4 regions of the Methylocystis sp. WRRC1 genome follow, and region 1 is predicted to be linked to each of the others. Evidence: predicted binding sites of a transcription regulator. Region 1 holds the regulator's gene; each other region holds the start of a gene.
What was found. The regulator LexA, encoded in region 1, represses DNA repair genes until DNA is damaged. The targets are predictions, from matches to a motif close to TGTTCNNNNTGTGTTCNG.
Positions count from the first base shown of each region.

Region 2: a site for LexA is predicted at 2,312-2,329, ahead of ssb (single-stranded DNA-binding protein). Genes of this name have one in related genera too.
Region 3: a site for LexA is predicted at 2,455-2,472, ahead of LG047_RS11115 (PA0069 family radical SAM protein). Genes of this name have one in related genera too.
Region 4: a site for LexA is predicted at 2,692-2,709, ahead of LG047_RS09790 (ImuA family protein). Genes of this name have one in related genera too.

Region 1 is NZ_JAJFZJ010000001.1:3,475,315-3,479,521, reverse strand. It holds gene LG047_RS17035 (ComEC/Rec2 family competence protein) at 1-1,549, shown strand, start outside; gene lexA (transcriptional repressor LexA) at 1,675-2,388, opposite strand; gene LG047_RS17025 (murein L,D-transpeptidase family protein) at 2,554-3,777, opposite strand; gene LG047_RS17020 (acetyl-CoA carboxylase carboxyltransferase subunit alpha) at 3,968-4,207, opposite strand, start outside.
Region 2 is NZ_JAJFZJ010000001.1:3,731,230-3,735,436, forward strand. It holds gene LG047_RS18260 (TadE/TadG family type IV pilus assembly protein) at 1-294, opposite strand, end outside; gene LG047_RS18265 (TadE/TadG family type IV pilus assembly protein) at 296-910, opposite strand; gene LG047_RS18270 (hypothetical protein) at 1,283-1,672, opposite strand; gene ssb (single-stranded DNA-binding protein) at 1,682-2,197, opposite strand; gene LG047_RS18280 (dicarboxylate/amino acid:cation symporter) at 2,358-3,671, opposite strand; gene uvrA (excinuclease ABC subunit UvrA) at 3,796-4,207, shown strand, end outside.
Region 3 is NZ_JAJFZJ010000001.1:2,300,503-2,304,709, reverse strand. It holds gene LG047_RS11125 (CHAD domain-containing protein) at 1-708, opposite strand, end outside; gene LG047_RS11120 (homospermidine synthase) at 913-2,346, shown strand; gene LG047_RS11115 (PA0069 family radical SAM protein) at 2,640-3,752, shown strand; gene LG047_RS11110 (hypothetical protein) at 3,861-4,207, opposite strand, start outside.
Region 4 is NZ_JAJFZJ010000001.1:2,026,893-2,031,099, forward strand. It holds gene LG047_RS09780 (lysylphosphatidylglycerol synthase domain-containing protein) at 1-217, opposite strand, end outside; gene LG047_RS09785 (DNA polymerase Y family protein) at 364-1,896, opposite strand; gene LG047_RS09790 (ImuA family protein) at 1,820-2,647, opposite strand; gene LG047_RS09795 (four-helix bundle copper-binding protein) at 2,839-3,186, shown strand; gene LG047_RS09800 (cytochrome c family protein) at 3,252-3,557, opposite strand; gene fabI (enoyl-ACP reductase FabI) at 3,595-4,207, opposite strand, start outside.

The DNA of each region.
Region 1 (4,207 bases):
GCGAAATGCGCTCGCCCTGCGCGTCTATCGCACGATCGACGGCGACGCGGGCGCCATCGCGGCCGCCATGGTGACAGGCAAGCGCGATTTCCTTTCCGGTAACGCGAAAGACCTCATACGCCGGGCCGGCATCTTTCACATCATCACCATCTCTGGCATGCAGATGACGCTCGTCGCCGGCATTTTCTTCGTCGGTTTCCGGCGCCTCCTCGCAATGTCGCAGACGCTGGCGCTCAACTACCCGATCAAGAAATGGGCGGCCGGGCTCGCTATCCTCGGCGCCATTCTCTACGACATCGCGACGGGTTCGCGCGTCGGCACGGAGCGCGCGCTGGTCATGACGCTCATCATGCTCGTCGCCGTGTTGTTCGACCGCGCGTCGCTCTCCATGCGCAATCTTGCGCTCGCCGCCTTTTTCATCATCGCCTTCGAGCCGGAGGCGCTGCTCGGCGCGAGTTTTCAACTTTCCTTCGCCGCCGTCGCGGCGCTGATCGCGGTCTATGAATGGCGCGGCGATTATCTCGGACGAAGCCGCGCGCGCCCTGTCGGCCCGAGCATGCGCGGGCGACTTGCGGAACTGCGCGAAGCCCTGGTCGAGCGATTGCTGCACGGACCGGGCGCGGCGCTTCTCGCGACCCTTTGCGCCACCTCCGCCACCGCCTCCTTCATGGCCAATGATTTCCACGAGCTCAGTCCATATGTGCTGGTCGGAAATCCGCTGACCCTGGCGATCATCGAATTTTTCGCCGTGCCTTGCGCGCTGATCGGCGCGGTCCTCTATCCTTTCGGCCTCGACGGCTTCGTCTGGCGCTATCTGAAGATCGGGATCGATCTCGTCATCTATCTCGCGGGGCTGATCGCGAGCGCGCCGGGGGCGAGCCTGCATGTGAAGGCTTTTGCGCCCTGGGCGATCGTCTTTCTCGCGCTTGCCGTTCTGTCGGCGGTGCTATGGCGGACGTGGTCGCTCCGGGCGACCGCGATACCGCTGGCGCTCGTCGGCCTGCTCGGCGCGAAAAACGGGACGGGTTTCGATCTAGCCGTTCCGCCGGCGGGCGACTCGGCGGCCTTCCGTTCCGCCTCCGGCGAAATCGCCCTTCTGGGCAAAAGACCGAGCGTCTTCGCGTCCGAACAATGGTTGCGCGCCGACGCGGATTCCCGCGCGGCCGCAGACGCCGGAGCTGGCGTCGCCTGCGACGATCTGGGATGCGTCGGAAGACTGTTCGACGGGCGCATCGTCGCCCTTGTGAATGAGCGCGGCGCCTTTCTGGAAGACTGCGCGCGCGCGGCGATCATCGTCACGCCGCTTCATGCGCCCGAAGGTTGCGCCGCGCCGATCGTCATAGATCGTCGCAAGCTTGCGGAAGCGGGCGCGATTTCCCTGCGACTGAAGGGCGAGAAGATCGAATGGACGAGGGCGCGCGGCGTCGACGAGGATCGACCGTGGTCGCAGGCTCCGCAGGAAAGGCGCGGCCGGATCACCACGCCCGAGGCCTCTGAAATTGAAAGCGACAATGACGACGCTCAGGCGGCGGAGCCGCTGGACGACTGACCGCGGTTTTTTTTGCATCGCCCCTGCTTCAAGGCGCTGCGGACTGGAGGAAGCTTCGCTCCGGCCCCGGGACGCCCGCCGCGCCCCCATTCGCCATGCGCGGGCATGGGGCGAATGCGGGCCAATCAGTATTTCCTCAGGAGGCTCACGAGCTTCCCCTGAATACGCACGCGATCCGGCCCGAAGATGCGCGTTTCATAAGCCGGATTGGCCGCTTCGAGCGCAATCGAGGCGCCGCGTTTGCGCAGACGCTTCAACGTCGCCTCCTCGTCGTCGATGAGAGCCACCACGATGTCGCCGGTGTCGGCGTTGTCCTGCTTCTTGATGACGACCGTGTCGCCGTCGAGGATGCCGGCCTCGATCATGGAGTCGCCCCGCACTTCCAGCGCATAATGCTCGCCGCTGGTCAGAAGGTCGGGCGGCAGGCTGATGGTGTGGCTGCGGCTCTGGATCGCGGAGATCGGCGTGCCGGCGGCGATCCGGCCCATGACCGGAATCGCCACATTCTGCTCGGTCTCCTCCTCCCGCCGCTCGTGCAGCGGCCGCACACGGCCGAGATTGCCCTCGATTACAGCCGGCGAGAATTTTCCGCCCCGCGACCCTCCGCCGCCGCGCGGCGTCGCTGATTCAGGCAGGCGCAGCACCTCGAGCGCGCGGGCGCGATTGGGAAGACGGCGGATGAAGCCCCGCTCCTCTAGCGCGAGGATCAATCGGTGAATCCCCGACTTCGATCTCAGATCGAGCGCATCCTTCATCTCGTCGAAGGACGGCGGCACGCCGGACTCCTTCAGGCGTTCATGTATGAAGCGCAGAAGGTCGCTTTGCTTCTTTGTCAGCATCGAAAGTTGGCCCCTGAACTCGCGCCGTAGCGTCGACACAGACCCGCAGGGGAGCCTGGATCGCTCAAAAACAAATCATGAACGATTCATATGCGTTCCCGGTGCGTTCCGCAAGCCTAATGTCAGGGAGCTGTTAACTGGAGCTGGCGCGGAGGCGCCGCCGCTCTAATGGGCGGCGGCTTTGTTCTTTGTCGCCGGATCGGGGGCGCCGGGCTTCCGGGGAGCCGCTTTCTTGATCGAGCTCGTCGGGCTGTCGTCGCTGGCGAGCGCCTGCATCTCGCGGCGGTCGTCGGGCGCGAAGGCCTGCGCCACCGGATGCGGCGCCTCTGCCTCCCGGCTCTCGGCGGCGGCCTTGGCGGCAGCGACCGTCACGACGGGCGATTTGGCGGCGAGCTGCGTCGCGGCCTTGCCGGCGCCGCGGGCCGGTTTTTCCTCCAGCGCGATTTCGACTGGCGGGGCGATCGCCTCGGGGCGGCTCACCTCGGCGACGCGCGAGGCGAAGGCCGGGTTCTGACCGCCGTCCTGATAGACGACGCGAACCGGCTTCACGCCGCTTTCGGCGAGCTCGGCCACCTTGGCGTCATCCTTGGCAGCCTTTTCGGCGACCTGGGCCGCGATCTCCGGATTGTGCTTCAAGGGCGGACAGGCCGAGGCCGCGTCCATATGTCCCGCGGGCGTGGCGTTGAAGACATAATGACGGCCGCAGAAGGCGACCTGCGGCTCCTCTTTCGTCACCTCGAAGTGATCATTGCCTTCCTTCAGGTTCTTCCAGAAGCCGATGTTCGGGTCGAGCCGGTGCTTGGCCAGATTTTCGGCCGTCATCTTGAAGGGATAGGACTGCATCTGGATTGCGCGCTGGCCGCCGCCGAAGGAGGAGCGGGCAATCGCGTAGATTTCCGCGATCTGCTTGTCGGTCATGGAGAAGCAGCCGGCCGACGAGCAGGCGCCATGCACCATGATGGTCCCGCCGCTATGCCCCAGCGCGCGGTCGAGCTGGTTCGGGTAGCCGACGTTGAAGGACAGGTAATAGGCCGAATTCGGGTTCATCTGCGCCGGCGTGATCGAATAGAAGCCCTCCGGCACCTGGCGGTCGCCCTCGCGCGTCTTGGGGCCGAGCTGGCCCGACCAGCGGCACATGGGGAAGGTTTTGAGATGGACGTAGCGGCCGTCGGACCGCATCTTCCAGATCTCGAGCTCCGCCTCTTTCTTGTAGGCGCGGATGAGCATCGGCGCTTCCTTCGTCGTGCCGACCTTCTCCATCAGCGCGACCGTCTCCGGCGGAATGGGCGCGAGCGAGCGGTGCGAAAAGCCCCCGTCCTCGCAGGCCGCCAGCGTGAAGGCGGCGAAGGCCGCAACAACCGCAAACGGCTTGAAACCCTGGAAATTCATGCGACCCGCTCCCCTTTGCGCGACGCCCCCGCGTGTCCGAGAACCTTTACACGCCTGCGCGTAACGCAATCCTTACCCGGCGTGACGGCTGACCTTCCGCGCCGACCCGCATTTAGACCAAACATTGGGACGAGAAAGTGTCCGTGGCGCCATCCGGGATGGTGAAAACCGCAAATTTGCCGGATTTACCTTAACGCTTTTCCTCGATCTTTCGGCCCATGGCGAGGAACTTCTCGGCCCGGGCGTGGCGAAGCTGCTCGCGCGAAAGATTGGTAAGCCGCGACAATTCGAGGGAAACCGCGTCGCCCACGGCGGCGATGGCCGCCCTGGGGTCGCGATGAGCGCCGCCCGAGGGCTCGGTGACGATCACGTCGATGATGCCGAATTTGAGCAGATCCTGCGCCGTGATCTTCATGCTGGTCGCGGCGTC
Region 2 (4,207 bases), 260 kb from region 1:
CCATTTATGGCCCTGACGGGCGCTGTCCTGAAGCACGCGCGGGAAAAGCACCATCACGGAATCCCGCGCGGCTTTCAGGTCGACCGGCTCGACGCGGGTCGTTTGAGACAACATCTGGGCGATGGAGTGCGCCGTATTCTCGAGCTGGCGCCCGGCCCAGGCGTAGCGATCGAGCTCGATGAAGCCGAGCAGCATGAGGCCGAGCACCGGAAGCGCGAGGCCGAATTCGACCGCCGCGAAGCCGCGGGCGTCGCGCAGGAGATTCTTGTTCATCGGCAAGGCGTCGCGCGTCATGTCAGCACCCGACGTTGGAGGTGGGGAAGGGTTCGTTCTTGAACGTCGCCGTCGACTGGACGAGCCGGGTCTTGCGGCCCTTGTAGGTCGTGCTGCTGGGGAAAATCAGCGCGGTGGTGAGCAGCGGCGCGGGATAGGCGGCGCGGATCACCACATATTTTTTCGCGCCGCCGACGCAGTAGGCGTTCTTCGAGTTGTCGAGCTGCGGAGGCTTCAGTCCGCTCTTCGTCGCATTGACGAAACTGCCGTAGTCCGGCGTGTCGAAGGCCTGCACGTCGACATAGAGATCGGCGCAATTCATGATTGCCGGCAGTTTGGGGCACATGATCTTCGTGCGGAACTGATTGGCGTCGAGCGCCTTGCCGCCGACCGACTGGTTCTGCACATAGCCCGTCATGATCTGGCGCGACGCCTGCTGCACGACGGCGTCGAGGCGCGACTGGGCGAAATTGCCGTAGCTGTATTCGAGGATGGCGACGATCAGCAGGAGAAACGGCAGGGCGATCAGGCCGAATTCGACCGCCGCGAAGCCACGGGAATCATGAATCAAATTGGCGCAATTGCGCGGAGACGGACCGGCGAGGCGCCGGAAGGAACTGTTAACGTGTCCGATCATTTTACCCGCTCGTCTGTCAACAGGCGGCGCCGCTAATGGCGGCGCCTTCGCTGGTTTTCCGCCGGTTTCAGCCCCGCCGAGGCGCGGCTGAGACACAGCTTGTGACGTGCGAGAGTGTTAGCGTTTCCTTAACGAATCCTTCCGCCGATATTTGAAACTTCGAGACAATTGAAACTAGTTTTGACGCATCTGCCCTTAAGGTTAAGTCCGGCGGCGCCGCGCGGGACCCGCAGGCAGGCGCTGTGTCGACAAATATGTATACATTTTCAATGGTTTGCCTAGCCCGATCCGGGTAGCTTGCTTGCGCCGATCCGCGCGAGCGGCCAGGGTCCGGACGCCTGTAGCGATCTCGCCATTTTCTGTTGAAACGCGCTACCGGACGCCGCTGTCGCAACGGATTGTGATTTCCGTAAAGGCTCCGGGCGCCACGACAATCGGCTCATTGCTCTGGCAGCGCGGCAGGATGGTCGTGGAGCGAATCTGATAGCGTCCGGGCGGCAGCGCGATTTCGAACCGGCCCTCGGCGTTCGAGGAAAACCTCCAGCTGCGCCGGGACCCCGCAACTCTCTCCACTATCAGAGAAGCGGCGAACTTCCTCTCGGCGCATCCCGGCTCGGGCGGAAAGGACTCGGCGCCGCAACGAGGTCCCAGGGTGACGAGCCCGCGAATTCCCTGCGCGCCGGGCTGGGCCGCCATCGCCGTCGTCGTGACCGCCGCAAAAGCAAGGGCGAGCGCGGCACGGAAACGACGGCCTGAAAACATGACCTTCTCCTAGAACGGAATATCGTCGTCGAGCTGGTCGGAGAGCCGGCCGGCGGGGGCTGACGGGCGCCGCTCGGCGGGGGCCCGCTCCATTGGCGACGAGCGTCCAAAGGAGCCGCCGCCGCTCTGGCCGTAGCCGCCGCCCTCATAGTCGCCCTCGCCGCGGCCGCCGCCCTTGCTGTCGAGGAGGGTCATCTCGCCCCTGAAGCGCGGCACGACGACCTCGGTCACCTTGCGCTGATTGCCGTCCTTGTCCGTATATTCGCGGGTCTGCAGCTGGCCTTCGAGATAGATCTTGGCGCCCTTGCGGCAATATTGCTCGGCGATCTTGCCCAGCGCCTCGTTGAAGATCTGGACATTGTGCCACTCGGTGCGGTCCTTGCGTTCGCCGGTCGCCTTGTCGCGCCAGGACTCGGTCGTTGCGAGCGAGAAGGAAACGACGCGGTCGCCGGAAGGAAAGGTCCGCACCTCGGGGTCGCGGCCCAGATTGCCGACCAGAATGACCTTGTTGACGCTGCCCGCCATGACTCTCTCCAATTGCTGAGATGCGCGGCACTCTAGTCCAATCGAGGACAATCTGGCGCACGCCCGCGCCTTGTCCACAGATCATCCATGCGCAGCGCCCTTGCACAGCCGATATGTTCTTTTTTTGTTCTAGCAGCCCGGGTCTGGCGGCGCAAGCGCGTCATTCTGTCGAGACGGCGGTTTCCACGTCCGACGGGTCTATCCGCCGTTTCAGCCCTTCCTGCAGCTTGTCGCGGTCCAGCTCGCCCTCCCAGGCGGAAACGACGATTGTCGCCACGCCATTGCCGATGAAATTGGTCAGCGCGCGGCACTCCGCCATGAATTTGTCTATGCCGAGCACCAGCGACATGCCCGGCGCGAGCTGCGGATCGACGGCGGCGAGCGTCGCGGCGAGGGTGACGAAGCCCGCCCCGGAGACCCCGCTCGCGCCCTTGGAGGTCAGCATGGCGACGACGAGGATCGTCGCCTGATGCGCGAAATCCAGCTCGACGCCCATCGCCCGCGCTATGAACAGCGTCGTCAGCGTCATGTAGATGTTCGTGCCGTCGAGATTGAAGGAATAGCCGGTCGGCACGACCAGCCCGACGACCGGCTTGGAGCAGCCGAGCCGCTCCAGCTTCTCCATCAGCGGGGGCAGGGCGCTCTCGGATGAAGAAGTGCCGAGAACGATGAGGATTTCATCCTTCAGATAGGCAAGCAGCCGAAAGATGTTGAAGCCGACAGCCGCGGCGATGAGCCCAAGCACGACGGCGATGAAAAGCGCCGCCGTCAGATAGAAGGAGCCGATCAGTCCCGCGAGCGACAGCAATGCGGCGGAGCCATATTTGCCGACCGTATAGGCCATGGCCCCGAAGGCGCCGATGGGCGCGGCTTTCATCACGATGGCGATGACGCCGAACATGGCGTGGCCGGCGTCGTCGACGAATGTGCGCATACCCCGGCCGCGCTCGCCCAGCGTCAGCAGCGCGAAGCCGAACAGCAGGGAGAAGAGCAGCACCTGCAATATTTCTCCCCTGGCGAAGGCGCCGATCGCGCTGTCGGGGATGATGTCGAGAACGAAATCCACGCCGCTGCGCTTTGCGGCGAGTTCCGTATATTTCGTGATCGCCGAGGGGTCCGGCTTGCCGGCGAAGCCCGCGCCGGCTTTCAGAATATTGCCGACGAGAAGGCCGATGACGAGGGCGAAAGTCGAGACAATCTCGAAATAAATCAGCGCTTTGACCCCAACGCGGCCGACTTTTCTGGCGTCCTCTATGTGCGCGACGCCCGAGACGACCGTGCAGAAGATGATCGGCGCGATCACCATCTTGATGAGCTTGATGAAACCGTCGCCGAGCGCCTTCACCCATTCCTGCGCGGCGGTCTGGGGCGCCAGCCAGCCGAACAGCGCGCCGAGCAGAATGGCGACAAGCACCTGGACATAGAGGTGGTGGTGGAGGGGCTTTTTCGCCGGGGCGGTGGACTGCGCTGTCATGGCGCCGCTGATAGGCCCGGCGGGACGACAGGGCAACTGCAAGCAAGGTGGATTTGCGGCGCGGTCCGTGGCAGGAAAGGCGCAGGCGTCGGGCGCCGGCGCCGATCATGCAAGTTCTCAAGACATGGCGAGCAGCACAAGGAAATCCGCCCAGGCGGTGGAGAAGGTTTTTTCCGACTCGAAGACCATCGCCATTCGTGGCGCGCGCGAGCACAATCTCAAGAATGTCGATCTGACGATCCCGCGCGACAAATTCGTGGTGTTCACGGGCCTGTCCGGTTCGGGCAAGTCATCGCTCGCCTTCGACACGATCTACGCCGAGGGGCAGCGCCGTTACGTCGAGTCGCTCTCCGCATACGCCCGGCAGTTTCTGGAGATGATGCAGAAGCCGGACGTCGACCAGATCGACGGGCTCTCGCCGGCCATTTCCATCGAGCAGAAGACGACATCGAAAAATCCGCGCTCCACCGTCGGCACGGTGACGGAAATTCACGATTACATGCGCCTCCTGTGGGCGCGCGTCGGCGTTCCTTATT
Region 3 (4,207 bases), 1.2 Mb from region 1:
TTTCAGCGCGATGCGCGCCTGGTGACGATCCTCGGGCGACAGATCAGCCAGTCCCCTGCTTTTTTTCATCACGCGCTTGCGCAGCCGCGTCAGCGCCGCTTGCGCAAAGCCTTTCGCAGAGCCCTCGTCGCGCGCGTCCGCCGCCGCATTCCAGTCGCGCAGCTCGATCGCCGCCCGGAACTCCGCGACGAATTGCACCGCCTGCGTTTCGTCGAGCTTGGCGCGCGCCTGCGCATAGGCCGTCGCGCGGCGCGACGCCACGGCGTCGAGCAGCGCAAAGAAACTCGGCTCCTGCTCAAAGGCCGCGCGCGGGCCGGCCTCGAGCATCTCGCGAAACACGTCCCAATCTCGCGCGGCGCCGAGAACGGACGCAATCGCCTTCGCGCGCTCGCGCGCGGCGTCTAACGCCGGTCCCGACAGCGCGTTGCGGAACAGGCCGATGGCTGCGCGCAGCCTGCGCAGCGCCACCCGCATCTGGTGGACGCATTCCGGATCTTCCTGCGCCCGCAACGCTCTTGCATTGGCTTCGAACTGGTCGAGCGCGGAGAGGAAGACGCAAATCGCGGCGTCCTCCGTCGAGTCCTCGGGAGAGAGTTTTACTGGCCGCGCCTTCTGCGGTCCGGCTGACGCGGGCCCGGCCACGACGTCGCGCCGCGGCGCCGATCCCCCGGCGGCGGGAGACTCCCGGGCCTCCGCCGAACGCTTCATGTCCGAACCTCCGCGTTTCGCGCCCCGAAACTGAAACGAAGCTTGCGTCACAATCAAGCGTGGCCGCGGCGGGAGGCGAGACGGAGCGCCCGAAAGCCGCGCGCCGGCCGGGGCGATCGAAAGCCGCGGTCCCGCCGGGCTTGATTATCACACCCACTCTTGCTTTATCGCAGCGCAACAATCATTCCCGCAGGAGACCCGCCCATGTCCGTCTGGCCCGTCTATGGCAAAATCACCGGCCCGATCGTTCTGATCGGATTCGGCTCCATCGGGCGCGGCATCCTGCCCCTGATCGAGCGCCATTTCGACTTCGACAAGAGCCGCTTCACGGTCATCGATCCCGTCGACACGCATCGTCGCCTGCTCGACGAGCGCGGCGTCGCCTTTATCAAGACCGGCCTCACGCCGGAGAACTACCGCGAGGTGCTGACGCCGCTCCTGACCAAGGGCGACGGACAGGGCTTCATCGTCAATCTCTCGGTCGACGTCTCCTCACTCGCCATCATGCAGCTAGCGCGCGAACTGAAGGCGCTTTATGTCGACACGGTCGTCGAGCCCTGGCCCGGCTTCTATTTCGACAAGAGCAAGGGTAACGAAGGCCGCACCAATTACGCCCTGCGCGAGACGGTCCTCGAGGAGCGTCGCAAGAATCCGGGCGGCTCCACCGCCGTTTCCTGCGTCGGCGCCAACCCCGGCATGGTTTCCTGGTTCGTGAAGCAGGCGCTGGTGAACATCGCCAAGGACACGGGCGTCCTCGACCGGGAGCCGACGACCCGCGCCGAATGGGGCGCGCTGGCGCAGAAGCTCGGGCTCAAGGGCGTCCACATCGCCGAGCGCGACACGCAGCGCGCCCGCGACCCGAAGCCCCGCAACGTCTTCGTCAACACATGGTCAGTCGAGGGCTTCGTCTCCGAAGGCATGCAGCCCGCCGAACTCGGCTGGGGCACGCATGAAAAGTCGCTGCCGGACATCGGCCGCACCCATTCGACGGGCTGCGGCGCGGCGATCTATCTGCTCTCTCCCGGCGCCAACACGCGCGTGCGCACATGGTGCCCGACGCCGGGGCCGCAATACGGCTTCCTCGTCACGCACAATGAGTCGATCTCGATCGCCGACTATCTCACCGTGCGCGACGCCTCCGGCAAGGCCGTCTATCGCCCGACCTGCCATTACGCCTATCACCCGGCCGATGACGCGGTGCTCTCGCTGCACGAGATGTTCGGGCAGGCCGGCAAGATGCAGGACAGCTGGAAGATTCTCGACGAGAACGAGATCGTCGACGGGATCGACGAACTGGGCGTGCTTCTCTACGGCCACGCCAAGAACGCCTATTGGTACGGCTCGCAGCTTTCGATCGAGGAGACGCGCGACCTCGCTCCCTACCAGAACGCGACCGGCCTGCAGGTCGCCTCCGCCGCGCTCGCCGGCATGGTCTGGGCGCTCGAGAATCCGGAGGCCGGAATCGTCGAGGCTGACGAGGTCGACTACAAGCGCTGCCTCGAAGTGCAACTGCCCTATCTCGGCCCGGTGAAAGGCTATTACACCGACTGGACGCCGCTCTCGGGCCGCCCCGGCCTCTTCCCGGAGGACATCGACGAGAGCGACCCCTGGCAGTTCAAAAACATTCTGGTGCGCTGAAGCCGCAAAAAAAAGCCGATCCATTTACGCGCGCGCCGCCTCCCAAGGGGCGGCGCGTTTTTTATTGCCGGAACGAATCCGCCGAACGCCTCTTGCATCCCGAAATTTTGTTCTATAATTGTTCTTTATTCTGGTTATGTTCCGCTGCGGCAGGTCGAGCCATGGCGGGGCATGGAAGTCCCCAGTGAGTTGCGTTGCGTGTTGCGTCTGCGTGGGAGGCCCGGCTGTCGCGCGCTTTCGTCGCGACGGAGCGAGGGCCTCCCGTCACTGTCACGGAACGGGTGGAGTTCGTCATGGGCCATTTGGCGGAAATTGCGCCAGACGCGGGGGCGCGGATCGGCGGGTTGATCGACGCCGAGCGCCGGCGCGGACGCGGCGCGGTCTCGAAGCGCAGCGGGCGCTTTGAAAAGGAGACCCGCGAGGAAATCGACGACGGCTGGGGCGGGCTCGGAACGCTGGACGCACTGAAGACCAATATTCACGTCGAGAAGCCGCGTTCGATCATCACCAAGAACGATTCGCCCGACATTTCCTTCGATCGCTCGATCAATCCCTATCGCGGTTGCGAGCATGGCTGCGTCTATTGTTTCGCGCGGCCGACGCACGCGTATATGGGCCTGTCTCCCGGCCTCGATTTCGAAACGGAAATCTTCGTCAAGGACGGCGCGGCGCAGATTCTCGAGCGCGAATTGTCGGCGCCGAACTATGTCCCGAAGATGATCGCCATCGGCTCCAACACCGACCCCTATCAGCCGGCGGAAAGACGCCACCGCGTGATGCGCTCGATTCTCGAAGTGCTGGCGCGCGCGAAACATCCGGTCGGCATCGTGACGAAATCGGCGCTGGTGCTGCGCGATCTCGATCTGCTCGCGCCCATGGCCGAGCAAGGCCTGGTGAAAGTCGCGCTGTCGGTGACGACGCTCGATCCGCGTCTTGCGCGCATCATGGAGCCGCGCGCCGCGACGCCCGAGCGCCGGCTCGACGCCATCGAGAAGCTCGCCGCGGCCGGCGTTCCCGTCGCCGTGATGACCGCGCCGATCATACCGGCTGTCAATGACGAGGAGATCGAGACGATCCTGACCCGCGCCCACGCCGCGGGGGCGCGGGAGGCCGGCTATATCATGCTGCGCCTGCCACTCGAACTGCGCGACATTTTCAGCGAGTGGCTCGTCGCCAATTTTCCCGACAAGGCGCGGCGCGCCCTGTCGCTCGTGCGCTCCACGCGCGGCGGGAAAATCTACGACGCCGCCTTCGGCAAGCGCATGACCGGCGACGGCCCTTACGCCTGGATGATCGGGCGCCGATTTGAGGTCGCCGCCAAGCGCCTCGGCTTTTCGCAGACGCGACTGCGGACCGATCTCTTCGAACCGCCGCGGCGCTCGCCGCAGCAGCTCGCATTGTTTTGAGCGCGGCTGGAGCGCGTTCAGGAAAAGTGCAGGCGGTTTTCCGCTTGAACGCGCGACAGAAAATGAAGCGAGAGCAGATTCGGAGAATTCAAATTCGCCGAATTTGCCCTAGTGCTTCAATGAAAAGAAGAAACGCAGCAGCACGATGAGCGCCGCGACGGCGGCGACGCCGAACAGGCCGTAGAAAATCTGCATCGTGGCGCTCAACAGCGGGCGGCGCCCCCCATAGCTCCCCGGCGCGGAGCGATCGACCGTCGATTCGGCCAGGAAGCGATAGGTCGCCACACGGCGCGGCGTGTTCTCGCCAATGATGTAGGAGGCGAATTCCTGATCGTTCGGCGCGCGGCCGTTCTGGCTCTCGAAAGCGCGCATCCAGTCGATCTTGTTCTGCTTGTAAAGCGAATAGGCGACGAGGCCGATGATGTCGTCGTCGCCCGAGACGAGTTTTCGAAAGA
Region 4 (4,207 bases), 1.4 Mb from region 1:
CCGTCGCGACGTCGGCGAAATGGATTTTCGACAGGACATTGCCGAGAACGAAGGCGGCGAGAGTGAACAGCGCGAGACTCGCCAATGCGCCGATGATCTGGCCGGCGCCGTGAGGCAGGCGCTGGCTCAGTGTCTCGAAGAAGCTTTTTCGCTGCGGGGCCACGACGACAGGCAGGCGGGGTTGAGGTGAAATGGCGAGATCCTCGTCTTTTTGCATTCTTTGTCTCGCGGGCTTCGGGCCCGAATGGACGGAACTGCGCTTCTTTGCTCGCAAGAGTGGCGCCGTCGCAGCGACTTCGACCGGAAATCATGACGTTTGAATGACGTCGAGCCATCTTCAGGTTGGAGCGGCGAAGACCTGGATCAAGAGAGGCCATGCACATACCAGCGCGGCCGGCCGGCCTCGCGCCCGTAAAGCCCCTCGCGAAACAGCCAGAACAGCAGGCCCTGCGCGTCCTGCGCATGGAAATAATCGCGCGTCAGCCCGTCGTCCCCGGCGCCCCACCAGGGCGGCGCGATGCGCTCCGGGCCTTCATAGGCCACGATTTCATGCAGCGCGCGCCGCCAGCGGAAGCGCAACGGAGGGCCGTCGGGGGCGAGCGCCATGGCCTCGATCGGCTCGGGCCGCTCGAAGAGGCGCAGCGGCCGCGGCGCCTCCTGCGCCGGAAAGGCGACGGGCGCCGGGCCGGAGGCGGCCGGGACGGCGGCGACCGCGAATTCCGGCAGATGCGTCTCCTGTGGATGAAGCCGCAGCACGCGGCGCAGGCCGAGCCTTGCGCCGAGACGGTCGAGAAGATCGGAGAGATCCCGATCGTCCGGCGCGCCCTTCGGCGGCGCGACGAGCGTCGTCTGCGGCGTCTCGAAACTCTCGACCTCGCTGGCGCAGAGCCGGAGCACGTCGAAGCCATAGCCCGCGTCGAGCCCCTCCTCCGTGATCGCCGCAAGGCGCTCGATGAGCAGCGCCGCGAGGCGGGAGGGCTCGCGCAGCGGCCGGCTCGTCCCGGCGGAAAGATGTTTCACGGCGCCGTCGACGCGGTAGAAAACGGCCTCCAGCCGCCGCGCGCCGACGCCGGCGCGCGCAAGCATCGGGCAGAGGTCGGCGGCGAGGAGCCGCAGCGTCGCCTCCACATCGGCGCGCCGGGTGAGCCCGTCGATGAAGCGCCGCTCGGCGATGAAGGCCGGCGCCTCGAAGCGCGGCGTGATCGGATCACGGATGCGGCAGGTCAGCGCGTCGAGCCGGGCGAGCGCCGCCTGTCCGAAACGCGCCGCGAGCGGGGCGCGCGGGCGGGCGAGGAGATCGCCGATCCGGCGCAGGCCGGCCCGGCGCATTCCTGCCAGCGCCTCGGGATCGAGGCCGAGCGCGGCGGCGGGCAAGGCGGCGGCGATCCGGTCGATCTCCTCCTGCGGAGTCTCCGGCGCGACGAGCCGCAGGGTCGAGAAGCGCGCCAGCGCCCGGGCGAGGGCGGGACCCGGCGCGATCGCGGCGCGGGCGGAAAAGCCGAGGGCCGCGAGACGGCCTTCGATTTCCGCCATCAGCGCATTCTCGCCGCCGAAAAGATGCGCCGCGCCGGAAACGTCGAGCAGCACGCCGTCCGGCGGATCGGCGGCGGCGAGCGGGGTGAAGCGGCGGCTCCAGTCGGCGAGCGTCCCGACCAGCGCGGCGTCGGCGCGGGGATCGGCCTCCGCAAGCGCGAGCGCCGGGCAGCGGGCGCGGGCGTCGGCGACCGCCAGGCCGGGATGAAGGCCGAGCTTCTGCGCGCCGGCGTCGACGGCCGTGAGCCGCTCGGCCCCCTTCACCCGGGCGTAGACGGCGAAGGGCTCACGCCCGGCGCCGCCGCGCCGCCGCAGCAGCCGGTCGGTCGCAAGACGGGGCAGGAAGACGCTCAGGAAACGCATGACGAAACACCACTCTTTCGGGATCGAAGGCGAGATCGCGCCATTGCCCTGGATCGATCTCGCCCGTCTCGCCCAGCAGGCCCGCGCGGGCTTTCGTCACCCGCAGCCGCCAGGCGAAGGGCGCGGCGGGCGAGAGCGCCGGGCGGGGACGCGACGGCGGGACAGGAGCGGCGGCGATTTCGAGGCGAAGTTCGGCGGCGCTGGAGAAGCGCGTCGCCTCTGCCCCCTGCGCGACGACGAGGCCGAGGCCGCCGCCGCGCCGCGCCGCGAGCAGCAGGCGGCGCGACGCGGAAAGATCGTAGAGACGCGCGGGCAGGAAGCTCTCGGCGACCACCGCCGCGCAGGCTTCGCTCCTCAGCGCCTCCTCCATCGCCCAGAGAGTTTCGCGCGGACGGCGGACGCGAATGAGCGCGAAGCGGGAGAGGTCCATCCCCGCCGCCGCGAGGCCGCGCCCGTAGGGCAGGCCGAATTCGCCGGCGCTGAAATCCTCGACGATCCAGACCAGCGCCCCGCCGCCGCGCGCCGCCCGCGCCCGCAGCGCAAGCGCCAGAGCGAAGGCGCCCGCTCCCGGCGCGTCCGGCGGGCGGGCCGGCAAAAGCTCGCTCAACCCCGCGCGGCCGGGAGAAAAAAGCGCGTCGATGGAGTCGCGCGCGCCTTCGCGGACGCCCCGCGCGACCCCGTCGCGCGCCTCGATGGCGGCGATGCGGCGGCGCAAAAAGCCGATACGTTCCGAAACGCCGCCCTGCGACATCGGTTGCGAAGTCCCCGAGTTTGGAAAGATCGCCCTCATGGCGATGTTCGATATTTGTTCTCACGCGCCACGAGAGTCAAGCGAAAGAGTCCGGGCGTCGCCGCCAGGCTTGATTACGTCTACATATGGCCCAGCTAACCAAAGGGGCCGACGCGGATGAACGCGTCGATCGACCGATCGGAGGACGCCCCATGCACAAAATGTCCAAGGAGATGCAGAGCTGCGTCGACGAATGTCTGCGCTGCTACCAGATGTGCTTCGGCATGGCGATGACCCATTGTCTCGAAACGGGCGGCGACCATGTGAAACCGAAACATTTCCGCGCCATGATCAGCTGCGCCGAAATGTGCCGCAACGCCGCGCATATGATGCTGATGAAATCGCCGCAGGCCAGACATATCTGCGAGGATTGCGCCGAGGCCTGCGAAGCCTGCGCGAAGGAATGCGACGCCCTTCCCGACATGAAGGATTGCGCCGCGCAATGCCGCCGCTGCGCAGAAGCCTGCCGCAAGATGGCGGGACAAAAGATGGCGGCGTGAGAACCGGCGCTTGCGTCTCACGCAAGCGCCAAGCCGCTCCGGCGCGACAAGGGACGCGCTCGCCGCTACTTCTTCTTGAGCCCCAGAATATAGGCCGCCAGGGAATCGATCTCCTCCGGCGCGAGCATGATGTTGGGCATGTTTTTATGCGAGGAGCGCAGGAAGACCTTCAGCGACAGTTCCGTCGTCGAGACCATATTCGCGACCTCCGCGAAGCGCGGCGCCTTGGGGTCGGGACTCCTGGCCTTGGCGTCCGCGTCGATGGCGTGACAGGCGGCGCATTCGCTCTTTGCGAGGCGCTCGCCCACGGCCGGATCGACGCTCTGCGCGCGAGCCGGGAAAGCGGCGGCGAGAGCGCCGATGAAAGTCATTACAAGCGCCAGCCTCATTCGCGTCCCCCCTTGCGCCTCACTCGCCGCCGTTGAGATCCTCCGGCCGCGGCTGCAGCATGATGTTGTAGCCGGCGTCGACGAGATGGATTTCGCCGGTCACGCCGCCCGAAAGCTCGGAAAGGAAATAAAGCGCCGAACCGCCGATTTCGTCCAGCGTGATCATTCGCCGCAGGGGGCAATGCTGCTTCTGGAAGGCGCCCATCGCCCGCGCGCCGGTGATGCCCGCGCCGGCCATGGTGCGCACCGGCCCCGGCGAGATGGCGTTCACGCGGATGCCGCGCGCGCCGTAATCCGCTGCGAGATAGCGCACGGAGGAATCGAGCGCGGCCTTCGCGACGCCCATGACATTATAGTTCGGCATGACATGCGTGCCGCCGCCGAAGCTCACCGTCACCATGGAGCCGCCCTTCTTCATCAGCGCCGCCGCGCGGCGCGCGGCCTCTGTGAAGGAGAAGCAGGAAATCACCATCGTGCGGATGAAATTCTCGCGCGAGGTGTCGGCGTAAAGCCCCTTCAGCTCGCTCTTGTCGGAATAGGCGATGGAGTGGACGAGAAAGTCCATCTCGCCCCAGTCATATTCGAGACGCGCGAAGACGTCGTCGACCGTCGAAATATCCTCGGCGTCGCAG